DNA from 3 places in the Phyllobacterium sp. RCAM01083 genome. Region 2 is predicted to be linked to each of the others. Evidence: predicted binding sites of a transcription regulator. Region 2 holds the regulator's gene; each other region holds the start of a gene.
What was found. The regulator PhoB, encoded in region 2, activates phosphate uptake and scavenging genes when phosphate is short. The targets are predictions, from matches to a motif close to TGTCATNNANCTGTCAT.
Positions count from the first base shown of each region.

Region 1 (10,100 bases), on a different contig from region 2:
CTGGACGGGCCTTGCTCGTGCGGTGCGCTCCAAAATTCTGGCGTTGCGCGAAGAGGATTATGTTCTGGCGGCCCAGTTGATGGGAGCAAAAAGCGGACGTATCATCGGGCGTCACCTCGTTCCGGGATTCATGTCACACCTGATTGCAACGGCAACCATATCCATCCCGGGCATGATTCTGGGCGAGACGGCGCTGAGTTTTCTCGGTCTCGGCCTTCGTCCGCCCATTACCAGCTGGGGTATTCTCCTGACAGAAGCCCGCAGCGTCAGTGTAATCGCTTTTTATCCCTGGCTACTTTTCCCAATGATTCCGGTCATTCTTGTTATTTTGGCATTCAATTTTCTGGGAGATGGGTTGCGCGACGCCGCAGACCCCTACAGATAAGTGGAAAGTTGACATACCAATGGATTTGCATTCTCCCAGCCGTCCCGAATGTGCTGCGCAGCTAAACCTGCCAAAGCTATTCGTCTCAAAGAGGTTTTGACCATGATGCGGCGTTTTGAAGATGCTCGGATCCTCATGTACAGCCATGATACGTTTGGCCTCGGCCATCTCAGGCGCTGCAGGACCATCGCCCACTCGCTTGTCGAGGACTATCGCGGGCTCAATATACTCATCATTTCCGGCGCGACCATCGCCGGGGCATTCGATTATCGCGCCCGCGTTGACTTCGTGAAGGTTCCAAGCGTGATCAAGCTGCGCAACGGCGAGTACACCTCGCTTGCCCGGCACATCGATCTGCATGAAACCCTGAAAATGCGCCAGTCGATCATCCGGCACACCGCTGAGACGTTTCAGCCGGATATTTTCATCGTCGACAAGGAGCCCATGGGCCTGAAAGGCGAGGTCGAGGAAACCCTGGCCTATCTCAAGTCGCGCGGCACGACGCTTGTGCTGGGCCTGCGTGAAGTCATGGACGCACCGCATCTGCTCGAAGCCGAATGGAAAAAAGCCAATGTGATGCAGAAGATCGACCAGTATTACGACAATGTGTGGGTCTATGGCCCGCCGGATTTCTACGATCCGCTGGTTGATCTCGACGTGCCGGCCGGTGTGCGCAACAAGATGGAGTTTGTCGGCTTCCTGCAGCGCAGCCTGTCGCACGACAACGCCTCGGTGCATGTGCCGGAGGGCGATTACATCCTGGTGACGACCGGCGGCGGCGGCGATGGCGCCGACCTCGTCCACAACGTCATCCATGCTTACCAGCAGGACCCGACACTGACGCACAAGGCCTTCATCGTGCTCGGGCCCTACATGCCCGCCAAGCAACGGGCCAAGCTGGTGAAAAAAGGCGGCAAGATCCCCTATATCGAGGTCATCGAGTTCGACAACCGCATGGAAGAGCTGATTGCCGGTGCGAAGGCGGTCGTGGCCATGGGCGGCTACAACACCTATTGCGAGATTCTGTCGTTCGACAAGCCGGCATTGATTGTCCCGCGCATCCAACCGCGCGAGGAACAGCTGATCCGGGCCCAGCGCGCCTCGGAACTCGGCCTTGTCGACATGCTTCTGCCGGAAGAGGCCGAAAACCCCCAGTTGCTCGCCGAAGCGCTCAAGCGTCTGCCTGACCGGGCACCGCCGTCGAAAAGCGGCAAGGGCGAAGGCATGCGCTTGGAAGGGCTTGTCCATATCTCGACGATTGTCGGCGATTGGCTGGATGAGCGTCAGCAAGAACAACCTTTGGCCGTTGCCGAGTAAAGAGCCGATTTTGCCCATACGCCGTAAAACACTGGTGGTGCTGAAGGGTTATCCGCGCCTGTCGGAAACCTTTATCGCCCAGGAATTGCTCGGGCTGGAACGCGCCGGTTTCGACCTGACGCTCATTTCGATGCGCAAGCCAACGGACAAGAAGCGCCATCCCATCCATGACGAGATCAGGGCGCGGGTCGTCTATCTGCCGGAATATCTGCACGAGGAGCCGCTGCGGGTGCTGCGGGCACTGTTTGCGGGCTGGTCGAAGCCGGGCTTCAAACCCCTGCTGCGGCGCTTCTGGAACGATCTGCGCCGCGATGTCACCCGCAACCGGTTCCGCCGCCTGGGCCAGGCGCTTGTGCTGGCCCATGAATGGCCCGATGCCGGGGAATGGCTGCATGCGCACTTCATCCACACGCCCGCCTCGGTGACCGCCTATGCCAGCATCATGACCGGCGTGCCGTGGACCTGCTCGGCCCACGCCAAGGATATCTGGACGTCGCCGGACTGGGAATTGTCGGAGAAGCTGGCGGAGGCCCGCTGGAGCGTCACCTGCACCCGCAGCGGCTATGAACACATGCGTGGGCTGACCGATCGCCGGGAACAGGTGCATCTGAGCTATCACGGTCTCGATCTGGCGCGGTTCGGCCATTTCACCGGGGCGCGATCCAGCCGCAACGGTTCGAGCCCGGCAGACCCGGTACAGATTCTGAGCGTCGGACGTGCGGTGGAAAAGAAGGGCTATGACGTCCTCATGCGCGCGCTGGCGGCCTTGCCCGGCGATCTCAACTGGACGTTCGTCCATATCGGGGGCGGCGACCAGTTGGCCAGGCTCAAACCGCTGGCGCAGAAACTTGGCATTGCCGATCGCATCACCTGGAAGGGCGCGCTCGCACAGGAAGAGGTGCTGGAGCATTATCGCCGCGCCGATATTTTCGCTCTGGCTTGCCGGATTGCGGCGGACGGTGACCGCGACGGCCTGCCCAATGTTCTCGTGGAAGCCTCAAGCCAGAATCTTGTCTGCATCTCCACCAATATTTCCGGCGTTCCGGAACTGCTGACTGACCGGGAAAACGGTTTTGTCGTGCCGCCGGAAGATCCGGCATCCCTGGCCCGGGCGCTGGAGGAAGCAATCCGCGCGCCGGACCTGCGCCACCGCCTCGGCCGGGCGGCCGAAGCGCGCGTGCGCGAGCACTTCGACCATAACTCCAGTATCCGGCAATTGACCAACCTGTTTGAAACCGAATGGCAAAGGACGGAATGACCGCTCCCCGTGTGCTCTTCTATGTCCAGCATCTTCTCGGCATCGGCCACCTTGCCCGCGTCAGCCGCATTGCCGCAGCGCTGGCCCGCGATGCATTCGATGTGACGGTCATCACCGGCGGATTGCCTGTTCCGGGATTTCCGGGCCCCGACGTCAAATCCGTGGCCCTGCCCGCCGTTGTCGCCAGCAATGCCGGTTTTTCCGGCTTGGCCGACGAGCACGGCAATCCGGTTGACGAGGACTTTCTCCACCGCCGCCGGGATCTGCTGCTCGAGACATTTCATGCCGTCCGGCCCGATATCGTCATCATCGAGGCCTTTCCCTTTGGCCGCAGGCAAATGCGCTTCGAACTGCTGCCGCTGCTCGACGCCATAGCAGCCACCTCCCCCCGGCCCAAACTCCTGACCTCCGTGCGGGACATATTGCAGGAACGGTCCAAACCCGGACGGGACGAGGAAACCGTTGCGCTGATCAAGGCGCATTTCGATCATGTGCTCGTCCATGGCGACCCAGATTTCGTCACCCTGCCCGAGACATTTCCGCTGGCCGCCGAGATTGCCGGCAAGATCATCTATACCGGCCTCGTGGCTGCGCCTGTTGCCGCGCTCCCGGCGGAAAACTTCAACATCGTCGTTTCCGCCGGCGGCGGCGCCGTTGGCCTTGATCTGATCCGCGCGGCCCTCGAAGCGGCGAGGACCTCGAGCGTTCATTGTCGCTGGTGTCTGATAACCGGGCCCAATCTGCCGGAAGCCGATTTTGCGGCACTCTCACACGCCGTGCCCGACAATGTCAGTGTGGTGCGTTTCCGCAAGGACTTCCCTTCCCTGCTGCGCGGCGCGGCGCTTTCCATTTCGCAAGCCGGGTACAATACGGTCTGCGATGTGCTGCGCGCGCAATGCCGTTCGATCCTCGTGCCATTCACCGCGGGCGGCGAAACAGAACAGACAGTGCGGGCAAACCGCCTCGCGGCGCTTGGGCTGGCCGTGGCCCTGCCTGAAAACGGCTTGACCGGGCGCCAGCTCGGCGAGACCATCGAGGCGTCGCTCGCACAGCCCAAACCGGGCAGCCATCGTCTCGACCTGAACGGAGCGGCACACACTGCAAAGCTGCTGCGGGACATGCTGTAGCGCAGTCGGGCTCCCGGCAACAGTAGCGTTTGATACATCCGAAATCCGAGCGGAGAATTTCTGGTTCATTACCACTTGTTATCCCGCCTGCGATACAGTCGCCCAAATATAGTGTGGATGAGATCACGCGAATGCCAGTAATACGATCCTTTAAATGGCGGATTGTGCCGCAAATTACTCTGGCCATCGCCCTCATTGTGCTGGGAAGCCTCGCCGGATCGTGGATCGGCAGGCTTGTCATCATCCGCAGCGACCGCGGGCACATGCTGTCCCTGTCGAACCAGCTGCTGAAACGTGCCGACTTCGTTTTCGCCGAGGCGGATACGATCCTGTCCATGGCAAATGAAACCGGTTTTCCATTCTGTTCGAACGATGAGATCAACCACCTGCGCGATGCACTTTTCGATACGAAGTATCTGAAGGACATCGGACGCGTGCGGGATGGCGCATTTCATTGTTCCGCCGTCTTCGGTTCAGCCAAGCCCACCCCACTCGCCAAGCCGGATCTGGCAACGGCTGACGGCACGCTTGTCTACGCCAATACGCCCCTGGCCATTTCCAACACCACGGCGCCCATCATCGGCAGGGGGAATGCGAACGTCGTGCTCGACCCCACCGCTTTCGACGCCATGACCGACCCGAACTATAGTTTCGGCATCCTGTTCAAGCCGCCCGGCGCGCAAAACCCCGTCGCGATGTTCGGCGGGCTGAATGCGGGAAAGCGGCGTGAAAAGCTGCCGGAGGGTGCCGGGCGGGATGGCGATATCGTCTTTCGCAATCTCTGCGGCGAACGGGCATGCGTTTCCCTGCAGGCCCATGTCAAGGACCTGGAGGAGGACGCGTTCCCCATCGAGGCCAGCATCACCGGGCTTGGCGGCACTCTGGGCGGCGCGCTCGCCCTGATCATCCTCCTTCTGCAGCGCAAGCGCCTTTCGCTCGGTGCCAGGCTGGCCCAGGCCCTCGACAAGCGGCGTCTTACCGTCGTGTACCAGCCGATTTTCGATATCGGGACGAACACGCCGCGCAGTGCCGAGGCACTGGTGCGCTGGACGGATGGCAAGGACACCATCTCGCCGGACATCTTCATTCCGGTAGCCGAAGACGAAGGGCTGATCAAACGCATCACGCTCTATGTCCTCGACCGCGTTCTGGCCGATATGAATGCCTTCCTGCAAGCGGACCGAACCTTCCGCATCAACGTCAACATATCCGCTGCCGACCTTGTCGATCCGGCATTTGCTTCGGCGCTGGAACAGCGCCTGCGGCAGGCCAATGTCGGAAGCGAACAGCTCGGCCTTGAAATTACCGAGCGATCAACGGCCAATGCCGCTGCTGCGGTTGGCGCCATCCGGACACTTCGCGCGCGCGGCCACCGAATCTACATCGATGATTTCGGCACCGGCTATTCCAGCCTGGCCTATCTCGGCAACCTCAATGTCGATGGCATCAAGATCGATAAATCATTCACCCAGACGATCGGAACCGGCTCGGTGACGGTCTCGATTGTCCCGCAGATCATCGATATGGCCCGTGTCCTCAACCTCGGAATCGTTGTCGAAGGCATCGAGACAGCCACGCAGCGGGACTACTTCGCCGGGCTGCAAACGCCGATCGACGGTCAGGGATGGTTTTACGGCAGGCCGGTCAGTGCCGCCGCGCTGCAGGAACTGGTGCAGGAAAAATTCTAGGGCCGCGGTGCCCAGAACGGCGCGGTGTCCTTGAACGCCCGCCATCTGCCGATCAGCTGTTTGCCACCCGCCGCCTGGCGGTGCCCCTGCCAGCCGATGATGGCCCCCACGGCCCGGTTAGCCTCCGCGCCAAGGGAATCATGGTCGAGCGTATCCATGAGCTCATGCGCGCTCTTGATGTCGTTCGCCTCACCCAGAAGATCCTGCAGCCGCGACAGGCGCTTCAGGTATTTTGCGGTCACCGGCCGGCTGGAATAGAGCGGCAGAAAAAACTCCGCGGCATAGCGCAAGCGCTTCAGGCCAAGGCGCAGCCGATGGCGCGCATCGGCATGCAGGTGGCGAAAGCCGTGCCCCCGCCTGCGGACCTGCCGTTCTATCCGGTCCAGCACCCGCGCCGCAAACTGCCCCAGCGGCTCGGTCAGGATGCGCAAATCCTCGCTGGCAATATCGTTGCGCCAGCTCCTCTGTTCGATCACCAGCCCCAGGGACAACAGGAACCGGTTGGTCCTGGGATCGCCGATGATACGCCGGACGGCCTGGTAGGCCTGATCGTGGGAGGACATGCATGCCGCACGGAAGGCGGATATATTGACGTGCGGCAGAGCGGCTTCCTCAATCTCCGTCAGGGTCGAATGCAGGAAAACGTCCCAGTTTCGGGCGGGACCCAGCGCCTGCCCGAACAGTTTTGCCTCGGTGCTGAGGCTCTCCAGCGACGGTGCCTGCAACTCGCGGCAGAGAAAATGCAGCGCCACGCGCAATCGCCGGAGCGCGACACGCAACTGGTGGACGCCTTCTGGCTCCTGTCCGGTTTGACTGGCGCAAAGATTGGCCACGATCTGCTGCTGGCAATTGGTCAGAAGCTTGGCAATCGCCTCATCGACCGTATCAGACCTGACGAAGCCGGACGGTGCCGCCTTGACGGCCGATGGTTCATCGCCAAGCGCCAGCGCATAGCCCCGCGCCGATTTGCTCTGCGTTTCCAGGCAAAGCGGTGCAACATCCATCAGATTGAGACCGAACTGATAGAGCGCCGCGACTTTCCCCTGCTTCAGCTCAAGTTCGACTTCCGACAGCGGCACACGCGACGCGCCGAATTCAATGACGCCGTCATCGAGCGCAAGTTCGATCCGGGCGTCCTGATGGTCGAGCATCAGCAGATGCCGCCGGACCCTGGTCGCAAAAACCGGTGCCAACTCATCCACCGTCATTCCGTCCAAAGGCGCGCCGATGTCGGCAAGCGGCAGCAGAGCAAGGTCGGGCGCCATGCCGCTCACCACCGTCTCCCACTCATTGCGTTGCAAAGAACCGTGATCCGCTGCCCGCTTGACCGTCTGCACATGTTGACGGCCCTCACGCCGGACACGCAGCGACAATCCCGCCGCAAACAACCGATGATCGGAGGTGTCGTAATAGGTGGCATCAAGCCGCCGGATCAAGCCCTTGTTGCGGGCGGCCTGCTGAACCGTTGCGGAGGCGCGAATTTCGTCGAGCATGCCCACGGGTGCCCGCAGCTTCAGCTCGATCTCGACAGGGGTACGCGGCGGAACGGCAGCAGTCCCGGCGCCCGCACCGTCCTCCGTTCCGTGAACCGAAACTCCAGCCATCCGTCCGCTCCCGTCGATCATCCCGTTGCACGGACTATACTATCGCGTGTGCGCCGTCTTGGTAGCGCAAATATTGTTGAGCCGGGTTGCCCGGCTGATGGCCAGTGGGGCCCAGGGCCGTCGCCGCTGTCATGCGCGTATTACATTCCGGTTCTAGACCCTACCGGAAAGGTCTCCTTGCACGATTCCGGGGGATGGTCTCTTCCCAAGATCGACCCCGAGACCACCCGCCACACTGTCTTGTCAAAGGATTTTTCCATGCGCCATCTGCCGTCAATTCTGTTGCGTTTGCTTGCAACCTCCATGGCCATACTTCCGGCCGCAGCCTTTGCCGATAATTCGGTTGCGATCAGCGGTGCAACGCTCGTCAATAAGGGGCTGGTCGGCGTTGGACGGATTCCGGCCAATCAGCGCGACAAATTCGGCGAAACCTTCGGTTCCGGCTCGGGCATGGCGATGAACCCGGCCGAGTGGAGCCGCGATGGCGACAGCTACAAGGGCACGATGCTGCTCCTGCCCGACCGCGGTTACAATGTGGCGGGCACAACCGACTACCGCCCTCGCCTCAACATGCTGTCGATCCGGTTCACGCCGGTGGCGCCCGGCGCAACACCGTCCGCCGACAAGCAGCAGAGCGGCGTCGAGGCCGCACTCACCGACACGTTGCTGCTGGTGGATGACAAGGGCGCCGACACAACCGGCCTCGACCCGCAGTCCGATGTTCGCGCCGCTGCCGGGGATTTTCCCATGCTGCCGCAGGCCGTCAATGGCAAGATATCCCTGGACAACGAGGCAATCGTCCGCCTCGCCGATGGCACGATGTTCATCAGCGACGAGTATGGACCGAATATTTACCGCTTTTCCGCCGAGGGCCGCATGATGTCGGCAACCCAGCCTCCGGCAGCGCTGGTTCCCATGCGCCATGGCAAGGCGAATTTCTCATCCAACAATCCGGGGCCCGGCGCACAGGCACCCGATCCGAAGGATCCCGATACCGGCCGCCAGAACAATCAGGGCCTGGAAGGCATGGCACTGACGCCCGACGGCAAGTTCCTGATCGCCGTTCTCCAGTCGGCCGCCCGGCAGGATGGCGGCGATTCCAGTTCGACCCGCCAGAACACCCGCGCCCTCGTCTATGACGCGGCCGATCCGGCCCATCTGAAGCTGGTGCATGAATATGTCGTGCCGCTTCCCGTCTTCACCAATGCCAAGGGCAAGAAGGCTGTAGCAGCGCAGAGCGAGATCGTGGCTTTGTCCGACAAGGCATTCCTGATGCTGGCACGCGACAGCGGCAATGGTTATGGCCTTGACGGCGACACGTCGCTCTACCGCAACATCGCCGTCGTCGACACCTCGGCGGCCACCGATATCGCCGGAAGTGCCTTCGATGCCGACAAGGCCGTTGCACCCAAGGGCATTGTCGACCCCTCTGTTACACCGGCAACACTGACCCCCTTCATTGATATCAATGACAATGCGAACCTGTCGCGCTTCGGCCTGCACAACGGTGCGCCCAATGACCGCAACAACCTGTCGGAAAAATGGGAAGCCATGGCACTTGTCAGCGTCCTCGATCCCAAGCTGCCGGACGACTATTTCCTTTTCGTCGGCAACGACAATGACTTCCTGACCCAGGACGGCTTTCAGGTCGGCGCGAGCTACAAGGCCGAGGGCGGTGCCGATGTCGACACCATGTTCCAGGTGTTTCAGGTCACCATTCCCGGACTGCATAAGTAATCCGTTCGACTTGTCATCGGAGAGGATTGCCCTCTCCGATGATACCAGCCTCCATGCATTCCCGTTCATGTTGTATGATCGGGTGAGCTGAGTGCCCATGGAGCAAAACAGATGCTGCGACTTCTCCTGCTTCGCCACGCCAAATCGGACTGGCCTGATGGTGTTGACGACCACGACCGCCCGCTTGCCGAACGCGGCCGCCGGGCCGGCCCCCTGATGGCCCGATACATGACCGGAGAATGGCTCATACCGGATCTCGCCCTTATCTCTACGGCACGGCGGACACTGGAGACATGGGAACTGCTGCGTCCCGTCATCGGAGACGGTATACGCTGGCGGGCGGAGCCGCGGATCTACGAGGCGCCCGCGCGGGTGATTCTGGATGTCGTCAGGGCGGTGGAGCCGGGGATCGGGACATTGCTGGTTGTCGGCCATAATCCGGGGTTGCACGATGCAGCCCTCCGGCTTGCCGGTAGGGGACGGGAGGCCGATCTCACCCGCCTCCGGCAGAAATACCCCACGGCGGGACTAGCCGTCATCGATTTCACCACCAGGCGCTGGTCCGATCTTGCCGATCAATCCGGGGAACTGGAACGGTTTGTGACACCGAGGACAATCGGCCACGGGTGAGGCCATTCGCCCAAACCCCGATTCCACGGGCGTTCATGCGCCAAAATAGCTGCACTGAGGCGGTCATTTCAACTTTCAGCTGTTGATTATGACAATCATTTTTCGAATATGTGACAGGACCATTCACTGCAAACCGCGATTGGACGTCAGGATGCGCCTTAGAGAACTTCAGGAAATCAGGTACGAAGAGGAAACCGCCAACCTCAAGCTTTCGGGCCTCAACCCGTTCAAGGAAGCCAAGAGCGTCAACATTTCCATCGACAATCCCGAAGCATTCCTCAATGCGATCAAGACGGCGCTTTCGGACCCTGACGGCAAGCCCATCAAATTCGGCAAGGTCAAATAGGCCTCTGC
Region 1 is NZ_JBVFZN010000002.1:206,375-216,474, reverse strand. Features, by position in the region: gene ACZ25R_RS00960 (ABC transporter permease) at 1-385, shown strand, start outside; gene ACZ25R_RS00955 (glycosyltransferase family protein) at 488-1,702, shown strand; gene ACZ25R_RS00950 (glycosyltransferase family 4 protein) at 1,713-2,960, shown strand; gene ACZ25R_RS00945 (glycosyltransferase family protein) at 2,957-4,087, shown strand; gene ACZ25R_RS00940 (EAL domain-containing protein) at 4,219-5,775, shown strand; gene ACZ25R_RS00935 (CYTH and CHAD domain-containing protein) at 5,772-7,379, opposite strand; gene ACZ25R_RS00930 (esterase-like activity of phytase family protein) at 7,683-9,116, shown strand; gene ACZ25R_RS00925 (SixA phosphatase family protein) at 9,228-9,746, shown strand; gene ACZ25R_RS00920 (hypothetical protein) at 9,898-10,092, shown strand.
Region 1: the regulator PhoB is predicted to act here: its motif matches at 7,507-7,523, upstream of ACZ25R_RS00930 (esterase-like activity of phytase family protein).

Region 2 (10,100 bases):
CAGATGCGTGCCGATTTCCGCCTGGGACAGAAAGCGCAGGGTGCTGGCATTGGCCAGCGTTTTGCCCGTTCCGTGAAAAACATGATCCGTCTCGAAAGCAACCCGATCGCCATTCACCGCGATCAGCCGGTGTTGGACACCGACCTCTCCCACGCCAGCAATTGACACTGTCCGGGCCGTCTGCTCCGGCGTCCAGCTTTCCCATGCCTTCACCGCCGGATTGCGGCTTTCGAATATCAGCCGCCCCTCCTTTGCCAGATGCGCATGGGCAGCCCTGAGGACGGCATGCACGTCGTCGTCGCTGAGGAACACCTGGAAAACGTGGCCGGTCATGATGATCAGGTCGAAACGCTCGCCCAGATCAAGCGACCGCGCATCCGCCTCGATCCAGGCGACGGCTCCGCCGCCTTCCCTGCTCCGCGCGATATCCAGCATTGCCCGCGCCGGTTCGACGCCCGTGACCGCATGGCCGCGCGCCGCCAGCATGCAGGCGAGGAGGCCGGTGCCGCAGCCGAGGTCAAGCACGCGCTTCGGCGTTCCGGCGCTGCGCAGATAGAATGCGCTGTCCTCCCCTGCCGGGTTCAGGCCGTCATAAAGCGCGGCAAGTTCGCCATTGGTATAGATATCATCCAGCATGCGGTTGCGGTCCGTCCTGTCTTTGCACAAAGAGTGCATCCATGTCCTTGTCCCCGCGCCGGAAACCATGTTTGCTGCCCCCACCATCTGGCGCGGAGAACATCATGCGGAACGGACACGAAAAACTCGTACGGGCAACCATTGACGATGCAGACGCCGTCCGCAACCTCGTTCGCGCGTCCTATGCCAAGTGGATACCGGTGATCGGCCGTGAACCCAAGCCGATGGGTGCCAACTACGAACATGCCGTCCAGCACCATCTTGTCGACCTTCTCTACGCCGACGGCGAACTGGCGGGCCTCATCGAAATGATCCGGGAATCCGGTTGTCTCCTGATCGAGAACGTCGCCGTCGCACCGGCCTTTCAGGGCCGCGGCTATGGCGGACTGCTCCTCACCCACGCGGAAGCGCTTGCCGGCTCGCTCGGTTTGCGCAAACTGCGGCTTTACACCAACAAGATGTTTGCCGAGAACGTCGCGCTCTACCTGAAGCTTGGCTACACCATCGACCGTGAGGAACCCTTTCTGGGCGGCATCGCCGTGCATATGAGCAAGCCCATCCCCCGCTACGCCTGAGTTCTTCTTCCGCGTCACTCGCCTTGAGCGCAAATAAAAAGCCCGCCGGTCTGCAACCAGCGGGCTTCTCTGGGAACCTCGTCAGACAATCAGGCGGCGCTGAGCTTGGCCAGAACTTCGTCGCTGACTTCAAAATTGGCGTAGACGTTCTGCACGTCATCGTCGTCGTCGAGTGTTGCGATCAGGCGCAGCACGGACTGGGCCTTTTCCTCATCGACCGGCGCCGTGGTCTGCGGCTTCCAGATGGCCTTGATGGACTCGGCTTCGCCGAGAGCGCTTTCCAGCGCCTTGGACACATCGCCAATGTCTTCGAACGCGCAAAGAATGGTGTGGCCGTCCTCATCGGTCTGCGCGTCATCCGCACCGGCCTCGATCGCCGCATCCATGATCTTGTCGGCACTGCCGGCTTCCGGCTTGTAGGTGATTTCGCCGACGCGGCTGAACATGAAGCCGACCGAACCGGTTTCGCCCAGCGCACCGCCTGATTTGGTGAATGCGGCCCGCACATTCGATGCGGTGCGGTTGCGGTTGTCCGTCAGCGCTTCGACGATGACGGCAACGCCGCCCGGGCCGTAGCCTTCATAGCGCACTTCTTCGTAATTGTCGGCGTCGCCGCCCGCGGCCTTCTTGATGGCGCGTTCGATGTTGTCCTTCGGCATCGACTGGGCGCGCGCGTTCTGCACCGCAAGACGCAGACGCGGGTTCATCGCCGGGTCCGGCAGACCCTGTTTGGCGGCCACGGTGATTTCGCGTCCGAGCTTGGAGAAAATCTTCGACCGAACGGCGTCCTGACGCCCTTTGCGGTGCATGATGTTTTTAAACTGTGAATGGCCTGCCATGGCACCCCTGCGTGCTTAGATATGGTTCTGCCGTTTCCCTCGGAAGCCTGCGAACCAAGTCTGCAGGCTGTTCAGGCGGAAACAGGCGTCTGGAATGGCGCCCTTATAGGTAAAAACCGGCGTCTCGTCCAGCACCCGCGCGATCACAATGGGGGAAGTTGCAGCCGTGTATCGCCATAGCCGGCTTTGGAAACAGCGGCGCGACGATTTTATCGTCATTGCCGGCAAAGGCCGGTGTATGGCCTTTGCCGATAGAGATCAGCGTGCACAGAAGGTGATGTGCACGCTGGCGGATGGTCAAAACAGGCGCGCTGCGATGCCCGAACGGCGGAGCATTTCGATCGCAGCCGCAGCCAGGGCCGACTTCAGCACGGCGCCGATCAGGAACGGCGCAACGCCGGAAGCCCAGGCCGCTTCGAAACCGAAGAGATGTGCCAGCCAGGAGGCGCCGAGGGCGAGGCAAAGCAGGTTGCCGAACAGCATAACCGCAGCCGATACGAACGGGTTGCGCGTCAGGCCGCGTTCCGCCAGGAAGCCGACGGCGGCGGCAACGACCGGGAAAGCCGCGAGGTAACCGGCAGTCGGTCCGGCGAAATAGAGGAACCCGCCGGCGCCGCCGGCCAGAACCGGCATGCCGATCATTGCTTCACCCAGCCAGGCAAGCACGGTCAGGCCGCCCAGACGCCAGCCGTAAAGCGCGCCGACCATCGTCACGGCAAATGTCTGCATGGTGACGGGCACGGGAAACATCGGCACTTCGATCCACGAGCTGACGGCAAGGAAGGCCGTGCCGATCAGAACGGCCAGAGCCTTGAAGGCAATGGAGCGGTCCGCCAGCCTCAGCGGGACGAAAGCGGTGGGAAATGCAGTCTGGGTCATGGAAGGTCTATCCTCAAACGGGTGTTGCAGAATCGGGCGTGATTGGTTGCGCCGGGTTGTATCGAGCTATTTCCAGAAGGCGGGAATGGTTTCTTCCAGCCGCGGGCCAATGCGCAGGGGAGAAATCCTTTCGGCAAGTCCGGTGCGGTCGGAAATATCGACGCCGACACCGCAGATCGTCGCCTTGCCGCTGGCGGCTTCAAACCGGCCCTTCGGCACCTTCGACAGAAAGCGGTTCAGCGGTTCTTCCTTGTCCATGCCGAGCGATGAATCGTAATCGCCGCACATGCCGGCATCGGACATATAGGCCGTTCCGCCATTGAGGATCTGCGCATCGGCGGTCGGCACATGGGTGTGCGTGCCGACGACGAGGCTGGCGCGGCCGTCGACGAAATGGCCAAAACACTGCTTTTCGCTGGTGGCTTCCGCATGGAAGTCGAACACCACGGCATCGGCCTGTTCGCCGAGCGGACAGGCGGCGAGAATCTCCTCGCCGATGGTGAACGGGTCATGCAGATCCGGATGCATGAACACGCGGCCCATGATGTTGGACACAAGCACGCGCGCGCCGTTCTTGGCGAGAAACACACCAGAGCCCTTGCCGGCCGTGCCAAGCGGGAAATTCGCCGGGCGCAGGAACCGCTGTTCGCGCGAGGCGAACACCAGTGCTTCCCGCTGGTCCCAGACGTGATTGCCTGTCGTGACCACATCGGCCCCGGCATTGATCGTGTCGTGAAAGATTTCCTCGGTGATGCCGAAGCCGCCCGCCGCGTTCTCGCCGTTGACGATGACGAAATCGAGCTTCAGGTCGGATATCAGTCCCGGCAATTGCTCATAGACCGCCGTCCGGCCCGAACGCCCCACCATATCCCCAAGAAACAGTAATCTCACGCGCACATCCTGAAAGAGAGCCCGGTCCTTGCCGGGGCCTGAAATGATCGATTTATCCGTCTAGCCGAAGCGGCGCAACCCGCTTTCCGTCAGGATCGCCTCCAGCGGCACATCATGCGGCTCATCGGGTACGGTTTCAACCTGCTGGCAGTCAAACGCCACGCCGATCAGGCGCGGGTTCACGCCCTTGATCTGCAGATGCGCGATGGCCCGGTCATAGTAGCCCGCCCCATAGCCGATGCGGTGCCCCCTGACATCGAAGGCCGCCAGCGGCACCAGCATGAAGGATGGATCGAGCACGGCAGCGTCGTGCGGCGGCCCCGCCGTGCCGAAGCCCGTATCGATCATCGGCGCGCCGCGCACCAGTTCGCGGAAAAGGATCGTCTGCTTGTCGATAATGGCAGGCAGGCAAAGCCGTGCACCGCGCTCGCGCAGGCCGAACAGCAGCGGGCGCAGATCCACCTCCGAGCGGATCGGCCAGAAGCCCGAAACAATGGTGCCCGCATCGACGGCAAGCGCCGCCAGACCGAAATCCGCAATGCGCATCGAGGCTTCGATGCGGAATTCCGTCGTCAGCGCATCGCGGCGGCCAAGGGCCTCCAGGCGCAGTTTCTTCTTCAGCTCTTTGATGGGGGAGTGGTGCTGCACGGGCTTGATTTCATGGGGCGCCGGCACGCAAACCGGCTCGGGATGAAACAAAAGTGGCGTCCACACAACCGATGGAGAAGTCGATCCCGGGAACCTACAAAGTAGGTGGGTGCCGTGTGAAGAAGCCCACGGGCCTCCTCAGGGACAGCTCCCTAAGGGATCATTAAGGCCCCGGGGAATATGTCTCTCCTGTCGAGAAGCGCAGAGCGCCGATCCGAATATAGGACGGATGCAGGCATTGCACCAGTGCGCGGCAAACGATTTTCCCTCCCCGCACAATCTTTGTCGCATAATCATTGTGGAGGTGTGGGACACACCCCTCTGGGCTGCCGGACAGAGGGGGTGAAAGACCTCCATCACAAAAAACCACATCAACTTATCCACGTTCTCCCAACCTCGCTTATCCTTCTCGTGTCCTTTCCGGCGGGAATGCTTCCGGAAACCTTCGAAAGTCGGGAAAGGATCGGCGCTTCGGCTTCACAGGGAGGAACCTGTGCGGCCGGGGAGGTTTCACTCAATGGATGCGCATTGGGCAAAAACCTGAAAACGCCGGGGCGGGTGGTCCCCAGGATCGCAAGCATTGCATACCACATACCCCAAGACCCGCGTTCCAGGGACCGCCCGTCTTTCCCACCTTTCAACAGCCAGACGCAATTGCGGGCGTGGCAACGGGAAAACCATATCGCCGCATTCCCGGACGGCTCTTGCCCTCCTCCGGCACGCCCCTTAATCTTTGTCGATCACGAAAGGGAATGCGATGCGGTTTGAAGGAACAGCGGCCTATGTGGCCGACAAGGATCTGATGGTGGCGGTCAATGCGGCGATTGCGCTTGAACGGCCGCTGCTGGTCAAGGGCGAACCCGGCACCGGCAAGACCGAGCTTGCCCGGCAGATCGCGGCGGCGCTCGATCTGGAACTGGTCGAATGGAACGTCAAATCCACCACCAAGGCGCAGCAGGGCCTCTACGAATATGATGCCGTCAGCCGCCTGCGCGATTCGCAGCTCGGCGATGCGAAATTCAACGACATCGCCAATTACATCAAACCCGGCAAGCTGTGGCATGCCTTCACGACCGACAGGAAAGTCGTGCTGCTGATCGACGAGATCGACAAGGCGGATATCGAGTTCCCGAACGATCTCCTGCAGGAGCTCGACCGCAACGAGTTTCACGTCTACGAAACCGGCGAAACGATCCGCGCCGTACACCGGCCGATCGTCATCATCACCTCCAACAACGAGAAGGAACTGCCGGACGCCTTTCTGCGCCGCTGCTTCTTCCACTATATCCGCTTCCCGGATGTCGATACGCTGACCCGGATCGTCGAGGTGCACTATCCCGGCATCAAGCAGAACCTCGTGCGCGCCGCCCTCACCCAGTTCTACGAGATCCGCGATGTGCCCGGCCTGAAGAAGAAGCCGTCCACATCGGAAGCGCTGGACTGGATCCGGCTGCTGGTTGCCGACGACATCGCCCCGGAAGATTTGCGCGCCGACCCGAAGAACGCCTTGCCGAAACTGCACGGCGCCCTGCTGAAGAACGAGCAGGACGTACACCTGTTCGAGCGGCTGGCCTTCATGGCAAGGAGGCAGGGATGACGCTCGCCATCCGCCCCATCGAGAGAACCGGCATCGTTCATCGTATGCAGTAAAAGGGTCCCACAATGTTCCTCCCCTTCTTCCTCGAGCTCAAGGCCGCCAAGATTCCCGTATCGCTGCGGGAATATCTGACGCTGCTTGAGGGGCTGGATGCGGGGCTGGTGACCTATGATGTCGAAGGGTTCTACTATCTCGCCCGTTCCGCCCTGGTGAAGGACGAGCGCCATCTCGACCGCTTCGATCAGGTCTTCGGCCACGTGTTCAAGGGGCTGGAACTGCTCGGCGGCGAGAGCGGCGTCGACATTGCCAATCTGCCCGAGGAATGGTTGCGCCGGCTCGCCGAAAAGCACCTCACGGAAGAAGAGAAAAAGCTGATCGAGGCGCTGGGCGGTTTCGACAAGCTGATGGAAACCCTGCGCCAGCGGCTTGAGGAGCAGAAGGGCCGGCATCAGGGCGGCTCCAAGTGGATCGGCACGGCCGGAACCTCGCCCTTCGGCGCCTATGGCTACAATCCCGAAGGCGTGCGCATCGGCCAGGACGAGGGCCGCCATCGCCGCGCGGTCAAGGTGTGGGACAAGCGTGAATTCAGGAATTTTGACGACAGCGTCGAGCTGGGCACCCGCAACATCAAGGTTGCTCTGAAACGGCTGCGCCGCTGGGTGCGCGAAGGCGCCGATGACGAGCTCGACCTGTCGGGCACCATCAGGTCAACCGCCGAACACGGCTATCTCGACGTGCAGACGCGGCCCGAACGGCGCAATCATGTCAAGCTGCTGATGTTCTTCGATGTGGGCGGCTCCATGGACGAGCATATCCGGATCGCCGAGGAACTGTTCTCCGCCGTCCGCTCGGAGTTCAAGCACATGGAGTATTTCTACTTCCACAACTGCCTCTACGAGGGTGTGTGGAAGGACAACCGCCGCCGCCATGCGGAACGCATACCGACGCTCGATCTCATCCATAAATACGGACCGGACTACAAGGTCATCTTCGTCGGGGATGCCGCCATGGCGCCCTACGAGGTTTCCCATGCGGGCGGATCGGTCGAGCACTGGAACCAGGAGGCGGGCGCGGTCTGGCTCGGCCGGGTGCTCGACCACTGGAAGAACGCCGCGTGGCTCAATCCGTCAAAGGAACAATATTGGGACTACACCACCTCGACGGCGATGATCCGCAAGATTTTCGCGCATCGCATGTATCCCATGACCCTGGCGGGCATCGAGGGGGCGACGCGCGAACTCTCGCGCCGGCACTGATTAGCCGAACGAGTACCCCGCACCACGCACGGTGCGGATAGGATCGATCGAGCGGCCGATATTGATGGCCTTGCGCAGCCGGCCGACGTGCACGTCGACGGTACGGTCGTCCACATAGATGTCGGCGCCCCAGACATTGTCCAGGAGCTGGCCGCGCGAGAACACCCGGCCGGGGGACTGCATCAGGAATTCCAGCAGGCGGAATTCGGTCGGCCCGAGCTTCAACTCGCGTTCCTTGCGGAACACGCGGTGCTGCTCGCGATCGAGCTTCAGATCGCCGAAGCTGAGCACATGCGACAGCAGGCTCGGATTGACCCGGCGCAGCATGGCCTTGATGCGGGCAAGCAGTTCCGGGGTCGAGAACGGCTTGACCATGTAGTCATCGGCGCCGGTGGCAAGGCCGCGCACCCGCTCGCTCTCTTCGCCGCGCGCCGTCAGCATGATGATCGGCAGGATTTCGGTCTCGCGCCGCGCCCGCAGACGGCGGCAGAGTTCGATGCCGGAAAGGCCCGGCAGCATCCAGTCGAGAATGAGCAGATCCGGCACTTTTTCACGCAGCGCAATTTCCGCCTCGTCACCGCGTGCGATTGTCTCGACGACATAGCCTTCGGCTTCAAGATTGTACCGGAGAAGGACGCTGAGCGCTTCCTCGTCTTCGACAACAGTGATTTTGGGAGCGATCGCCATTGCTGGAATCCTAATTAAGGCTGTCTGGCTTCATCGACGATGATGCTGTGGGTCTGGTCTTCCTTGGGCCGTTCGGCCGGAAGCTGGGCACCCGTCACGATGTAGTAGACCGTTTCAGCAATGTTCGTCGCATGGTCTCCGATGCGCTCGATATTCTTGGCGCAGAAGAGAAGGTGCGTGCAGGCGGAGATGTTGCGCGGGTCTTCCATCATGTAGGTCAGGAGTTCGCGGAACAGCGATGTGTACAGCGCATCGATTTCATCATCGCGCTCGCGCACGATGTTGACCTGCTGCACGGAGCGTGTCGCATAGGCGTCGAGCACGTCCTTGAGCTGCGTCAGGGCGAGTTCCGCGATGGTCTGCAGGCCGCGATAGACCGACAGCGTCTGACGCGTATCGGTGACGGCGACAACGCGCTTGGCGATGTTCTTGCCGAGGTCGCCGACCCGTTCGAGGTCGGAGGAAATGCGGATGGCGCCGATGATCTCACGCAGATCGATCGCCATGGGCTGGCGCTTGCCGATGATGGTGATGGCCTTTTCGTCGATCTCGCGCTGTCCGGCATCGAGGATGAGATCGTCCGAAATGACGCGCTGGGCCAGCGCGTTGTCGGAGTTCACCATGGCGGTGACGGCCTGTTCGACCATGCGTTCGGCATGGCCGCCCATTTCGGCGATCTTGTGCGTCAGGAACTTCAGTTCGTCGTCATAGGAACGGACGGTATGCTGCGACTCGGTCATATTCTTATCCCTGTTTCCCGTGATTAGCCGAAGCGTCCGGTGATGTAGTCCTGCGTGCGCTTTTCCGTCGGATTGGTGAACATCATTTCCGTATCGCCCACCTCGACGAGGTTTCCGAGATGGAACATGGCGGTGCGCTGCGAAACGCGGGCCGCCTGCTGCATCGAATGGGTGACGATGACGATGGTGTAGTTCTGGCGCAGTTCGTCGATCAGTTCCTCGACCTTTGCCGTGGCAATCGGATCGAGCGCCGAGCAGGGTTCGTCCATCAGGATGACTTCCGGGCTGACGGCAATGGCGCGGGCGATGCACAGGCGCTGCTGCTGGCCACCGGAAAGGCCGGTACCGGCTTCGTGCAGGCGGTCCTTCACTTCGTCGAACAGGCTGGCGCGGCGCAGGCTCTTCTCGACGATTTCCTCCAGCTCGTGCCGGTTCTTGGCAAGACCATGAATGCGCGGGCCATAAGCCACATTCTCAAAAATGGACTTCGGGAACGGATTGGGCTTCTGGAAAACCATGCCGACGCGGGCGCGCAGCTCGACCACGTCGATCTTCGGATTGTAGATATCCTCGTCATCGAGCGTGATCTTGCCGCCGATCTTGCAGCCTTCGATCGTGTCGTTCATGCGGTTGAGCGAGCGCAGGAAAGTCGACTTGCCGCAACCGGACGGGCCGATCAGCGCCGTCACCATCTTCTCAGGCACATCGAGGCTGACACCGAACAGGGCCTGCTTTTCACCGTAGTGAACGGTGACATCCTTGCCCTGCATTTTGATCGTATTGACCTGTGCACTCATTTTGTCGTTTACCGCTTTTTCGAGAGATCGTTCTGTCATGAGATTCATAATTCGCTCCCGTTTACCAGCGCCGCTCGAAGCGGCGACGCAGAATGATGGCTCCAATGTTCATGACTGCAAGAAACAGAAGCAGCACGATGATAGCGCCGGATGTGCGCTCGACAAAGGCCCGCTCCGCTTCATTCGCCCACATGTAGATCTGCACCGGCAGAGCCGTGGACGGATCAAGCGGCGTGACCGGATAGTTGGCGACGAAGGCCACCATGCCGATCAGCAGCAGCGGTGCGGTCTCTCCCAGCGCGTGGGCAAGGCCGATGATCGTGCCGGTCAGGATGCCGGGGGCGGCCAGCGGCAGCACGTGGTGAAACACCATCTGCGTCTTCGAGGCGCCGATGCCCAGCGCTGCGGACCGGATTGATGGCGGTACGGCGCGCAGGGCGGCGCGGGTGGCGATGATGATCGTCGGCAGCGTCATCAGCGTCAGTACCAGGCCGCCGACCAGCGATGCGGAGCGCGGCAGGCCGAAGAAATTGATGAACACGGCCAGTCCGAGCA
Region 2 is NZ_JBVFZN010000005.1:3,312,596-3,322,695, reverse strand. Features, by position in the region: gene ACZ25R_RS23190 (class I SAM-dependent methyltransferase) at 1-666, opposite strand, end outside; gene ACZ25R_RS23185 (GNAT family N-acetyltransferase) at 741-1,211, shown strand; gene ACZ25R_RS23180 (YebC/PmpR family DNA-binding transcriptional regulator) at 1,301-2,050, opposite strand; gene ACZ25R_RS23175 (biotin transporter BioY) at 2,348-2,929, opposite strand; gene ACZ25R_RS23170 (TIGR00282 family metallophosphoesterase) at 2,996-3,820, opposite strand; gene ACZ25R_RS23165 (5-formyltetrahydrofolate cyclo-ligase) at 3,881-4,495, opposite strand; RNA gene ssrS (6S RNA) at 4,523-4,679, opposite strand; gene ACZ25R_RS23155 (AAA family ATPase) at 5,226-6,065, shown strand; gene ACZ25R_RS23150 (vWA domain-containing protein) at 6,131-7,321, shown strand; gene phoB (phosphate regulon transcriptional regulator PhoB) at 7,322-8,008, opposite strand; gene phoU (phosphate signaling complex protein PhoU) at 8,023-8,748, opposite strand; gene pstB (phosphate ABC transporter ATP-binding protein PstB) at 8,772-9,545, opposite strand; gene pstA (phosphate ABC transporter permease PstA) at 9,607-10,100, opposite strand, start outside.

Region 3 (10,100 bases), 2.9 Mb from region 2:
ATGCCTATGAATTTGTCGCGGAGCTGAAGCTCGGCGACTCCTCGGAAATTTCAGGAGCAGTACTTTGACCACCAACGGAACTCTCATGCGCGAAGAAATTCGCTCCATCCCCGATGTAACCGCGCGGTTTCTCGACGCTTCCCGCGATACGCTGGCCAATGCCGGAGCAAGACTGCGCGAGAAGAACCCGCCCTTCCTGGCCTCCATTGCCCGCGGTTCATCGGACCATGTGACAGCCTATCTGAAATACGCGACGGAACTGACCGCAGGCATTCCCGTCGCCTCGCTTGGACCGTCCGTCGCCTCGATCTATGGCATCACCCTGAAACTCGAGAGCGCCGCAACGCTCTCCATTTCCCAGTCCGGCAAGAGCCCCGACATTGTCAGCATGACCAAGGCGGCACGCGAAAGCGGCGCGCTGACGCTCGCCATCACCAATGAAATCAATTCCGATCTCGCCTATGCCAGCGATCTCGCCATCGATATCCTGGCGGGACAGGAACGCAGCGTCGCCGCCACCAAGACCTTTGTCAGCTCGGCGGTCGCCGGGCTCGCCATGATCGGCCACTGGACGCAGAACAAAGAACTGCTTGCCGCCATCGATGAACTGCCCAAGGCCCTTGCCGCGGCCATCCGCTGCGACTGGTCGCCGTTCGGCGCCGCCATGAAGGGCGAAAACTCGCTTTTCGTGCTTGGACGCGGACCATCCCTTGCCATTGCCAACGAAGTGGCGCTGAAATTCAAGGAAACCAGCGCCATGCACGCGGAATCCTACAGCGCCGCCGAAGTCATGCACGGACCCAAGGCCATCGTCGGCAAGGATTTCCCAGTGCTGGTGCTTGCAGCGCGCGATGCGGCCGAGGATTCAATCGTGCAGGCTGCCGATCGCCTTGCCGAACAGGAAGCCGCTGTCTTCCTGACCTCGGCGAAGCCGTCGAAAGCCACCGCATTGCCGTTCATCGCGACGTCGCACCCATTGACGGACCCGCTCACTCTGCTGGTATCATTCTATGCTTTCGTGGAAGATTTCGCCCGCAGCCGCGGATTGAATCCAGACGAGCCACCGCATTTGAGAAAAGTGACTGAAACAATATGAGCACTGTCTATGCACTGACCGGCGCCGACATTTTTGACGGCGAAACCTGGCATGCCGGTTCGGCAATTCTCGTCGATGCGGGCGCCATCACCGGTATCGTTGCCCAGGCGGACATCCCTGCGGATGTTCGCCGGGTCGCGCTCAACGGCGGCAAGCTTGTGCCCGGTTTCATCGACGTGCAGGTGAATGGCGGCGGCGGCGTTCTTCTGAACGACGGCCCGAGCGTCGAGGCGATCAGGACCATCTGCCAGGCGCATTTCGCCTTCGGCACGACGGCCCTCCTGCCAACCCTGATCACCGACACCCCCGCCATCACCAATGCGGCGATTGCCGCCGGCAAGGCGGCGGCGCTGGAAAAAGTCACCGGATTTATCGGCCTGCATCTCGAAGGGCCGCACCTTTCCGTCTCGCACAAGGGCACGCACGATCCCGCGCTTATCCGCCCGATGGAGGACAGCGATCTCGTGGCGATCGTGGAAGCCGTGCAGGCACTGCCGGTACTGCTCACCACCGTCGCCCCGGAGACCGTTCCCGTCGACAAGATCAAGGCCATGGTCGATGCGGGCGTCATCGTCAGCATCGGCCACAGCGGCGCAACTTATGAAATGGCGGTCGCGGCCAAGGACGCCGGCGCGTCCATGGCAACCCATCTTTTCAATGCCATGAGCCAGCTCGGGAACCGCAGCCCCGGCGTTGTCGGCGCCATCCTTGAAACCGGCGAACTGTCGGCAGGGCTGATTGCCGACGGTTTCCACGTCAGCAAGGCCTCGATGGCGATTGCCCTGCGTGCCAAGCAGGGTCCGGCCAGGATTTTTCTCGTGACCGACGCCATGTCGACCATCGGCACGGATATCACCACCTTCACGCTGAACGGACGGACGATCCGGCGGCATGACGGCCGCCTGACGCTCGAAGACGGCACGTTGGCGGGAGCCGATCTCGACATGATTTCGGCAGTCCGCTTCGTCCATCGCGAGCTTGGGCTGGACCTGGAGGAAGCCCTGCGGATGGCCTCGCTCTATCCCGCCGAGAGCATCCGGATCGATCATCGCTACGGGCGCATCGGCACCGGATATGTCGCCAATATCGTGCATCTCGATGATGCGCTTGAGGTCGATCACGTCTGGATCGACGGCGATCTGCATTACGCCCGAAACCCGAGTTGACGACTTTCTCCGATTGTCCATACTGCCATCCCTAGTGGAACGAATTTGACATTCGGACCACCGGACAATCGGAGAAATGAAATGGCTGGGGATGCGCTTGTCGTCATCGATGTGCAGAACGATTTTTGCCCGGGCGGTACACTGGCCGTGGATGGCGGAAGCGAAATCGTCCCGATCATCAACAAACTGATCATCCGGTTCGATCACGTCATCCTGACGCAGGACTGGCACCCGGCCGGCCATTCGAGCTTCGCTTTCTCCCATCCCGGCAAGGCGCCCTTCGACACGGTGAAAATGCCCTACGGCGACCAGACGCTGTGGCCGGACCATTGCATTCAGGGCACGCCGGGCGCCGATTTCCATGCGGATCTGCAGTGGACCAAGGCCGAACTGATCATCCGCAAGGGCTTCCGTCCCCACATCGACAGCTACTCGGCGTTTTTCGAGAACGACCGCAAGACCCCGACCGGCCTTGCCGGCTACCTGCGCGAGCGCGGCATCACCAATGTGACCTTTGTCGGGCTGGCAACGGACTATTGCGTCGCCTACTCCGCGCTGGATGCGGTGGCGCACGGTTTTACCGCCGATGTGCTGCTCGATGCCTGCCGCGCCATCGACATGGGCGGCTCACTGGCCGCCATGGTCACGAATATGCGCAAGGCCGGCGTCACCCTCATCTGACCGGCACAAAAGTGAACAGCTGAGCATTTTTTCCACAGGCGTTAACCCAGACATTCGACCAAAGTCATAAAACTGTTGTTTCTCTGTCACATAATGAGGATAGTGCCCATAAGCGCATCCAATAAGCGTGTTCCTAACGACGCCTCATTATGGGAGACATACATGACATTTCGCGGCACTTCGCTCAGCCTTGCGCTTGGACTTATCCTCGCATCGTCCACCTCATCCTTTGCCGTCACCGAAATCAGCTGGTGGCACGCCATGACTGGTGCCAACAACGAGGTTGTTGAAACCCTGTCGAAGGAATTCAACGAAAGCCAGAGCGACTACAAGGTCGTTCCAGTGTTCAAGGGGACCTATCCGGAAACGTTGAACGCCGGCATTGCCGCGTTCCGTGCCAAGCAGGCCCCGCATATCATGCAGGTATTCGACGCCGGAACCGGCGTCATGATGGGCGCCGAGGGCGCCATCAAACCGGTGGCCGACATTCTCTCGATGGGCGGCGCAAAGTTCGACAAGAGCCTCTATCTGCCGGGCATCGTCGCCTATTATTCCAAGCCGGACGGCACGATGCTGTCCTTCCCCTACAACAGCTCCTCGCCGATCCTTTACTACAACAAGGATATCTTCAAGAAGGCCGGGCTGGATGAAAACAACCCGCCAAAAACCTGGCCGGAAGTCTGGGATGCAGCCAAGAAGATCAAGACCAGCGGCGCTGCCAAATGCGGCTATACCTCGACATGGCTGACATGGATCCACACGGAAAACTTTGCCGCCTGGAACAATGTCTCCTACGGCACCAATGAAAACGGCATTGCCGGAACCGATGTCGAACTGAAGATCAACGCGCCGATCTATGTCAAACATTTCCAGGAACTGGCCGACCTCGCCAAGGATGGCACCTTCCGTTACGGCGGGCGCACATCCGAAGCCAAGCCGCTGTTCCTGTCGGGCGAATGCGGCATCTTCACCGAATCCTCCGGCGGCCTGGGCGATGTGGTCAAGTCGGGCATGAACTACGGCACCGGCCAGCTTCCCTATGACCCCGATGCCAAGGGTGCACCGCAGAACACGACACCGGGCGGCGCCAGCCTCTGGGTGTTCGCCGGCAAGTCCGACGCGGAATACAAGGGCGTTGCCGCCTTCTTCACCTTCCTGTCGCGCACCGACATCCAGGCCCGCCTGCACCAGGTATCCGGCTATCTGCCGGTGACCCTTGCCGCCTATGAGGACACCAAGAAGTCCGGTTTCTACGACAAGAACCCCGCCCGCGAAATTCCGATCAAGCAGATGATGGGCAAGGCGCCGACGGAAAACTCCAAGGGCGTCCGCCTGCCGAACCTGCCGCAGGTGCGTGATATCGAGAACGAAGAGTTCGAGAACATGCTCTCCGGCAAGCAGACCGCCCAGCAGGCGCTCGACAATGCCGTCAAGCGCGGCAATGCAGCCATCAAACAGGCGAACGGCCAGTAAGAGCCGGTTCATGAACGCCCCGTCCGCATGTCTTGCGGACGGGGCTCTTTTCAAGAGGGGCAATCATGGCATCGTCAACGCGTGTCACTTTTCCGAACAAGGTCCTGCCATATCTGCTGCTGGCGCCGCAGCTTGCCATCACGATTGTCTTTTTCTACTGGCCCGCGTCCCAGGCCATCCGCCAGTCGGTGCTGCGCGAGGATCCGTTCGGCCTGTCGACACAGTTCGTCGGCCTCGGCAATTTCAAGCGCATCCTGAGTGACCCCAACTACCTGAACTCGCTGCAGGTCACGGTCATCTTCTCCATCGCCACGGCAGTCATTGCCATGGGCTTCGCGCTGCTGTTTGCCGTCATGGCCGACAAGGTCATTCGCGGCAAAGGTGTCTACCGCACCCTGATGATCTGGCCCTACGCCGTGGCCCCGGCCATTGCCGGCATGCTCTGGCTGTTCCTGTTCAATCCCTCGATGGGCACATTCGCCTATATGATCCGCTCCGCTGGCTACAATTGGGACCCGCTGCTCAACAGCAACCAGGCCATGCTGCTGGTGGTTGCCGCCGCCGCGTGGAAGCAGATCAGCTACAATTTCCTGTTCTTCGTTGCCGGGCTGCAGTCCATTCCCAAATCGTTGATCGAAGCCGCCGCCATTGACGGCGCCGGCGAAACCAAGCGCTTCTGGACCATCGTTTTCCCGCTGCTTGCCCCGACGACGTTCTTCCTGCTGGTCGTCAACACCGTCTACGCCTTCTTCGACACGTTCGGCATCATTCATGCCGTCACCGGCGGCGGCCCCGGCAAGGCGACGGAGACACTGGTCTACAAGGTTTACAATGACGGCTTCGTCAACCTGATCCTTGGCGACTCCGCGGCGCAATCGGTGATCCTGATGGTCATCGTCATCGGCCTGACGGCGATCCAGTTCCGTTATGTCGAGCGCAAAGTGCATTACGGCTGAGGAGCGCAGAGATGATCCAGAACAATCCCATCGGCCGTCTCGTCGCCCACATCATCCTGATTGTCGGCATCCTGATCGTGGCGTTCCCGATCTACTACGCTTTCATCGCGTCAACCCAGTCGCTGCAGGATATCATGCGGCCGCCGCTGTCCCTGCTGCCCGGCGGGCATTTCTGGGAAAACTACACGACGGCGCTTTTCGGCGGTATCGGCCGCATCGGCGGCGTGAGTGTCGGCCGCCTGCTCATCAACAGCACGATCATGGCGCTGGCGATTGCCGTCGGCAAAATCATCATTTCGATCCTGTCGGCCTATGCCATCGTCTTCTTCCGCTTTCCCGGCCGCATGGTCTTCTTCTGGCTGATCTTCATCACCCTGATGCTGCCGGTCGAAGTCCGCATCCTGCCGACCTACAAGGTCATGGTCGATCTCGGCCTCATCGATACCTATACGGGCCTGACGGTTCCCCTCATGGCATCGGCAACGGCAACCCTCCTGTTCCGGCAGTTCTTCATGACCATACCGGGCGAGCTGGTGGAAGCGGCGCGCGTCGACGGTGCAGGCCCATGGCGCTTCTTCAAGGACATCCTGCTGCCCCTGTCCAAAACCAACATCGCAGCGCTGTTCGTCATCCTCTTTATCTACGGCTGGACCCAGTATCTCTGGCCGCTGCTGATGACGAACCGTAATGACATGACGACCATCGTCATCGGTCTGCGCAAAATGATTTCCTTCGCCGATGCCGACACCGAATGGCATCTCGTGATGGTGACCTGCATTCTGGCCATCCTCCCCCCGATCCTCGTCGTTGTGCTGATGCAACGCTGGTTCGTGCGCGGTCTGGTCGAAACGGAGAAATGATCCCATATGGCAAGTGTTGAACTCACCAATGTCCGCAAGGTCTATGCCGGCGGCGTCGAGGCGGTCAAAGGCGTCGACATAGACATCAAGGACGGCGCCTTGTGCGTGCTTGTCGGCCCGTCGGGCTGCGGAAAATCGACCCTCCTGCGCATGATCGCGGGGCTGGAATCCATTACCGACGGCACGGTCAAGATCGACGACAAGGTTGTCAACGATCTCGGCCCCGCCGAACGCGACATCGCCATGGTCTTCCAGAACTATGCGCTCTATCCACATATGAAGGTCTACGACAACATGGCCTACGGCCTGCGCAACCGCGGCATGCCGAAGGACCAGATCGACAAGCGCGTACGTGAAGCAGCGGCAACGCTGGAGCTGGCACATCTGCTCGAACGGCGTCCGCGCGAGCTTTCAGGCGGCCAGCGGCAGCGCGTCGCCATGGGCCGCGCCATCGTGCGCAACCCGAAAGTGTTCCTCTTCGACGAGCCGCTGTCCAACCTTGACGCCAAGCTGCGCGGCCAGATGCGGGTAGAAATCAAGAACCTGCAGCGCCAGCTCGGCGTGACCAGCGTTTATGTCACCCACGACCAGCTGGAGGCCATGACGCTCGCCGATATTCTCGTGGTGATGAATGCCGGTGCGGTTGAACAGATCGGCGCGCCGCTGGATATCTACGAAAAACCCGCCAGCACATTCGTCGCCAGCTTCATCGGCGCACCGCCGATGAACCTCATTCCGGTGACCGCCGGCGAATCCGGCCTGATCCTGAGGGACGGCACGCGGATCGGCGCCGAGGGGCTTGCCGTATCCGACAAGGATGCGGTGATCGGGTTCCGTCCGGAAGATCTGGAGGTTGCCACCGGCACGGAAAACCACATTGGCGGCCTGCTGCTCGACCTTAAGGTGCTCGGTGTCGAGCCGGTCGGCGCGGAAAGCTATGTCTATGGCATCATTGGGGGTGAGCGGGTTGTCGTGCGGGTTGCTGGCCGCTCCGTGTCACAGCCTGACGATCATCTCAGGGTGATCATCCCCAAGGAAAAGCTGCATCTTTTCGGCGGCAACGGCAAGCGCATCTGAAGACATTAAAGCAAACCACTCCCCTCCACCCATCGGCGAAGGGGAGTGAAAGTGTCGATTACCAGGCTGGAACAGCCGCACCCTTGTACTTGTCGAGGATGAACTGCTTGACCGGATCGGAATGGTAGGATTCGATCAGCGTCTTGACCCAGGGCTTGTCCTTGTCGGACTTGCGCACGGCGATCAGGTTGACGTAGGGCGCCTTTTCGCCTTCCTTCAGGATCGGGTCCTTCATCGGATCAAGGCCGGCTTCAAGCGCGTAATTGGTGTTGATGGCAGCGGCATCCACATCGTCGATGGAACGCGGCAGCTGGGCAGCATCCAGTTCGACGAACTTGAAGTTCTTCGTGTTCTCGGTGATATCGGCGAGCGTCACCTTGAGGCCTGAACCTTCCTTCAGCTTGATCACGCCCTTGTCGGCAAGGATCAGCAGCGCGCGGCCGCCATTGGTCGGATCGTTCGGAATGGCAATCGTCGCGCCATCGGCCAGTGCATCGAAGCTCTTCACCTTCTTCGAATAGACGCCCATCGGAAAATTCACTGTGTTGGCGACATCAACGAGATCGAACTTGCGGTCGGCAATCTGGTTGTCGAGATAAGGCTTGTGCTGGAATGAGTTGGCATCAAGCTCGCCGTCGTTCAGCGCCTGGTTTGGCACGACATAGTCGGAAAATTCGAAGATCTCGATGTCGAGGCCCTTCGGCTTGGCGATTTCCTTGACCTTCTCCATGATCTGCGCGTGTTCGCCCGGCGTCACGCCGATCTTGATCGTTTCGGCCAGAGCGCCCGTCGCGCTGAGCATTGCCGCCACCGCAGCGGTGACGAGGATTTTCTTCAACATTGTACTCTCCTGTTTTAACGTAAACGCGTTTTCAGCGGGGGCGGATGCGTTTGTCGAACCGCCGTGCCAGCCGGTCACCGGCGCTCTGCACAAGCTGAACCAGCACGATCAGCACCAGAACCACGATGGCCATCACATCCGGCATGAAGCGCTGATAGCCGTAGCGAATGCCGAGATCGCCGAGCCCGCCGCCGCCGACGGCACCGACCATGGCGGAATAACCGATCAGGCTGACGATGGTGAGTGTCAGGGCCGATGTGATGCCGGGACGCGCTTCGGCCAGCAGAACCTTGAACACGATCTGGGCGGGACTGGCACCCATCGCACGGGCAGCCTCGGTCAGCCCCGGGTCGACCTCGCGGATTGCCGATTCAACCAGCCGCGCAATGAAGGGAATGGTTGCAATGGTCAGCGGTACGATCGCCGCGGTGGTTCCGATGGAGGTCCCGGCAATGATGCGGGTGAAGGGAATGATGGCGACGACCAGAATGATGAAGGGCGTCGAGCGGGCCGCATTGACGACAAGCCCGAGCACCTTGTTGACCGAAGGCGCAGCAAAAAGCTCGCCGCGGCCGCTGGTCGCCAGAAAAACACCGAGCGGAATGCCGAACAACGAGCCGATCAGGCCCGCCACGGCGACCATGTACAGCGTCTGGCCGGTGGACTTCACCAGCAGTGCAAAAATATCAGCGGACATAGCCGACAACCTCCGATGACAGGCCGTGATCGGCAAGAAAGCTTCGGGCTTGGACTATCTTTGCCTCATCGGCGAGCAGGGAAACAACCAGCATGCCGAAGGGGCGCCCGGCAATCTCGTCGACCGCACCGGCCATGATATTGACCTCGATACCGAGATCGCTGCCGAGCCGCGCCAGCATGGGCTCCGTCGCATTCTCGCCCTTGAAGATGATGCGCAGGATCGTCCGCAAGCCCGGCTCCGGCTTCTCGACCATCTGCCGCGTCAAAAACTCCGGCAGATGCAGCCCTGCCAATCCACCCAGCAGCGACCGGGTCGTCGCATGGGTATGACCGGTGAACACATCGAAAGTCGGGCCCTGTTCGACGATGCGTCCGCCATCGATAACCGCCACGTGATCGGCAATGGTCTTGATCACTTCCATCTCGTGGGTGATCAGCAGCACCGTGAGGCCAAGCTCCTTGTTGATGGTCTTGAGCAGGGCAAGAATCGACCGGGTTGTTTCAGGATCAAGTGCCGATGTCGCTTCGTCCGAGAGGAGCAGTTTTGGTTCCGTTGCCAGAGCCCGCGCGATGCCGATGCGCTGCTTCTGCCCGCCGGACAGTTCGGAGGGATAGCGATTGCGCTTGTCCGACAGCCCCACCAGATCGAGCAGTGGTGTCACCCGCTTTTCGATGGTCTGTCTGTCGACACCGGCGATTTCGAGCGGCAGGGCGATATTGTCGAAAGCCGTGCGCGACGAAAGCAGATTGAAATGCTGGAAGATCATGCCGATGGAGCGGCGCAGGTCGCGCAGCCTCTTTTCATCAAGCTCGGCAATATTCACCCCGTCGACAACGACGCGGCCGCTTGTCGGCTTTTCCAGCCCGTTGACCAGGCGGATCAGGGTGGACTTGCCCGCGCCGGAACGGCCGATAATGCCGGTGACGGAGCCGCGCGGGACAATCAGATCGACACCGTCGAGCGCCGTCACTTCCGCACTGGTACGTCCTGCCGCAAAGCGCTTGGAAACGTCTTCAAACGCCACCATCGGATCAGCCGCCGCGGTCAATCCATCACCCGCAGCCGTTCCCGCCGCTTCTCCCGTCTTCCGTGTTACAACCGTCATCATCATTTGCGCTGCCTGTGCAGCCGCCCTGTTGTCTGTTTGCGACCGTCTATACCGATCCGGTCGACTTTTCGATAGGGCTTACGGGCAAGCATGAACATTTTCGATGCTGGAAATCGTGGGTTCATCGGCCGGCGGCCGGAAC
Region 3 is NZ_JBVFZN010000005.1:386,030-396,129, reverse strand. Features, by position in the region: gene ACZ25R_RS08610 (GntR family transcriptional regulator) at 1-68, shown strand, start outside; gene ACZ25R_RS08605 (SIS domain-containing protein) at 86-1,096, shown strand; gene nagA (N-acetylglucosamine-6-phosphate deacetylase) at 1,093-2,262, shown strand; gene pncA (bifunctional nicotinamidase/pyrazinamidase) at 2,344-2,943, shown strand; gene ugpB (sn-glycerol-3-phosphate ABC transporter substrate-binding protein UgpB) at 3,106-4,416, shown strand; gene ugpA (sn-glycerol-3-phosphate ABC transporter permease UgpA) at 4,482-5,372, shown strand; gene ugpE (sn-glycerol-3-phosphate ABC transporter permease UgpE) at 5,384-6,232, shown strand; gene ACZ25R_RS08575 (sn-glycerol-3-phosphate import ATP-binding protein UgpC) at 6,239-7,309, shown strand; gene ACZ25R_RS08570 (MetQ/NlpA family ABC transporter substrate-binding protein) at 7,368-8,150, opposite strand; gene ACZ25R_RS08565 (methionine ABC transporter permease) at 8,182-8,847, opposite strand; gene ACZ25R_RS08560 (methionine ABC transporter ATP-binding protein) at 8,837-9,877, opposite strand.
Region 3: the regulator PhoB is predicted to act here: its motif matches at 3,006-3,022, upstream of ugpB (sn-glycerol-3-phosphate ABC transporter substrate-binding protein UgpB).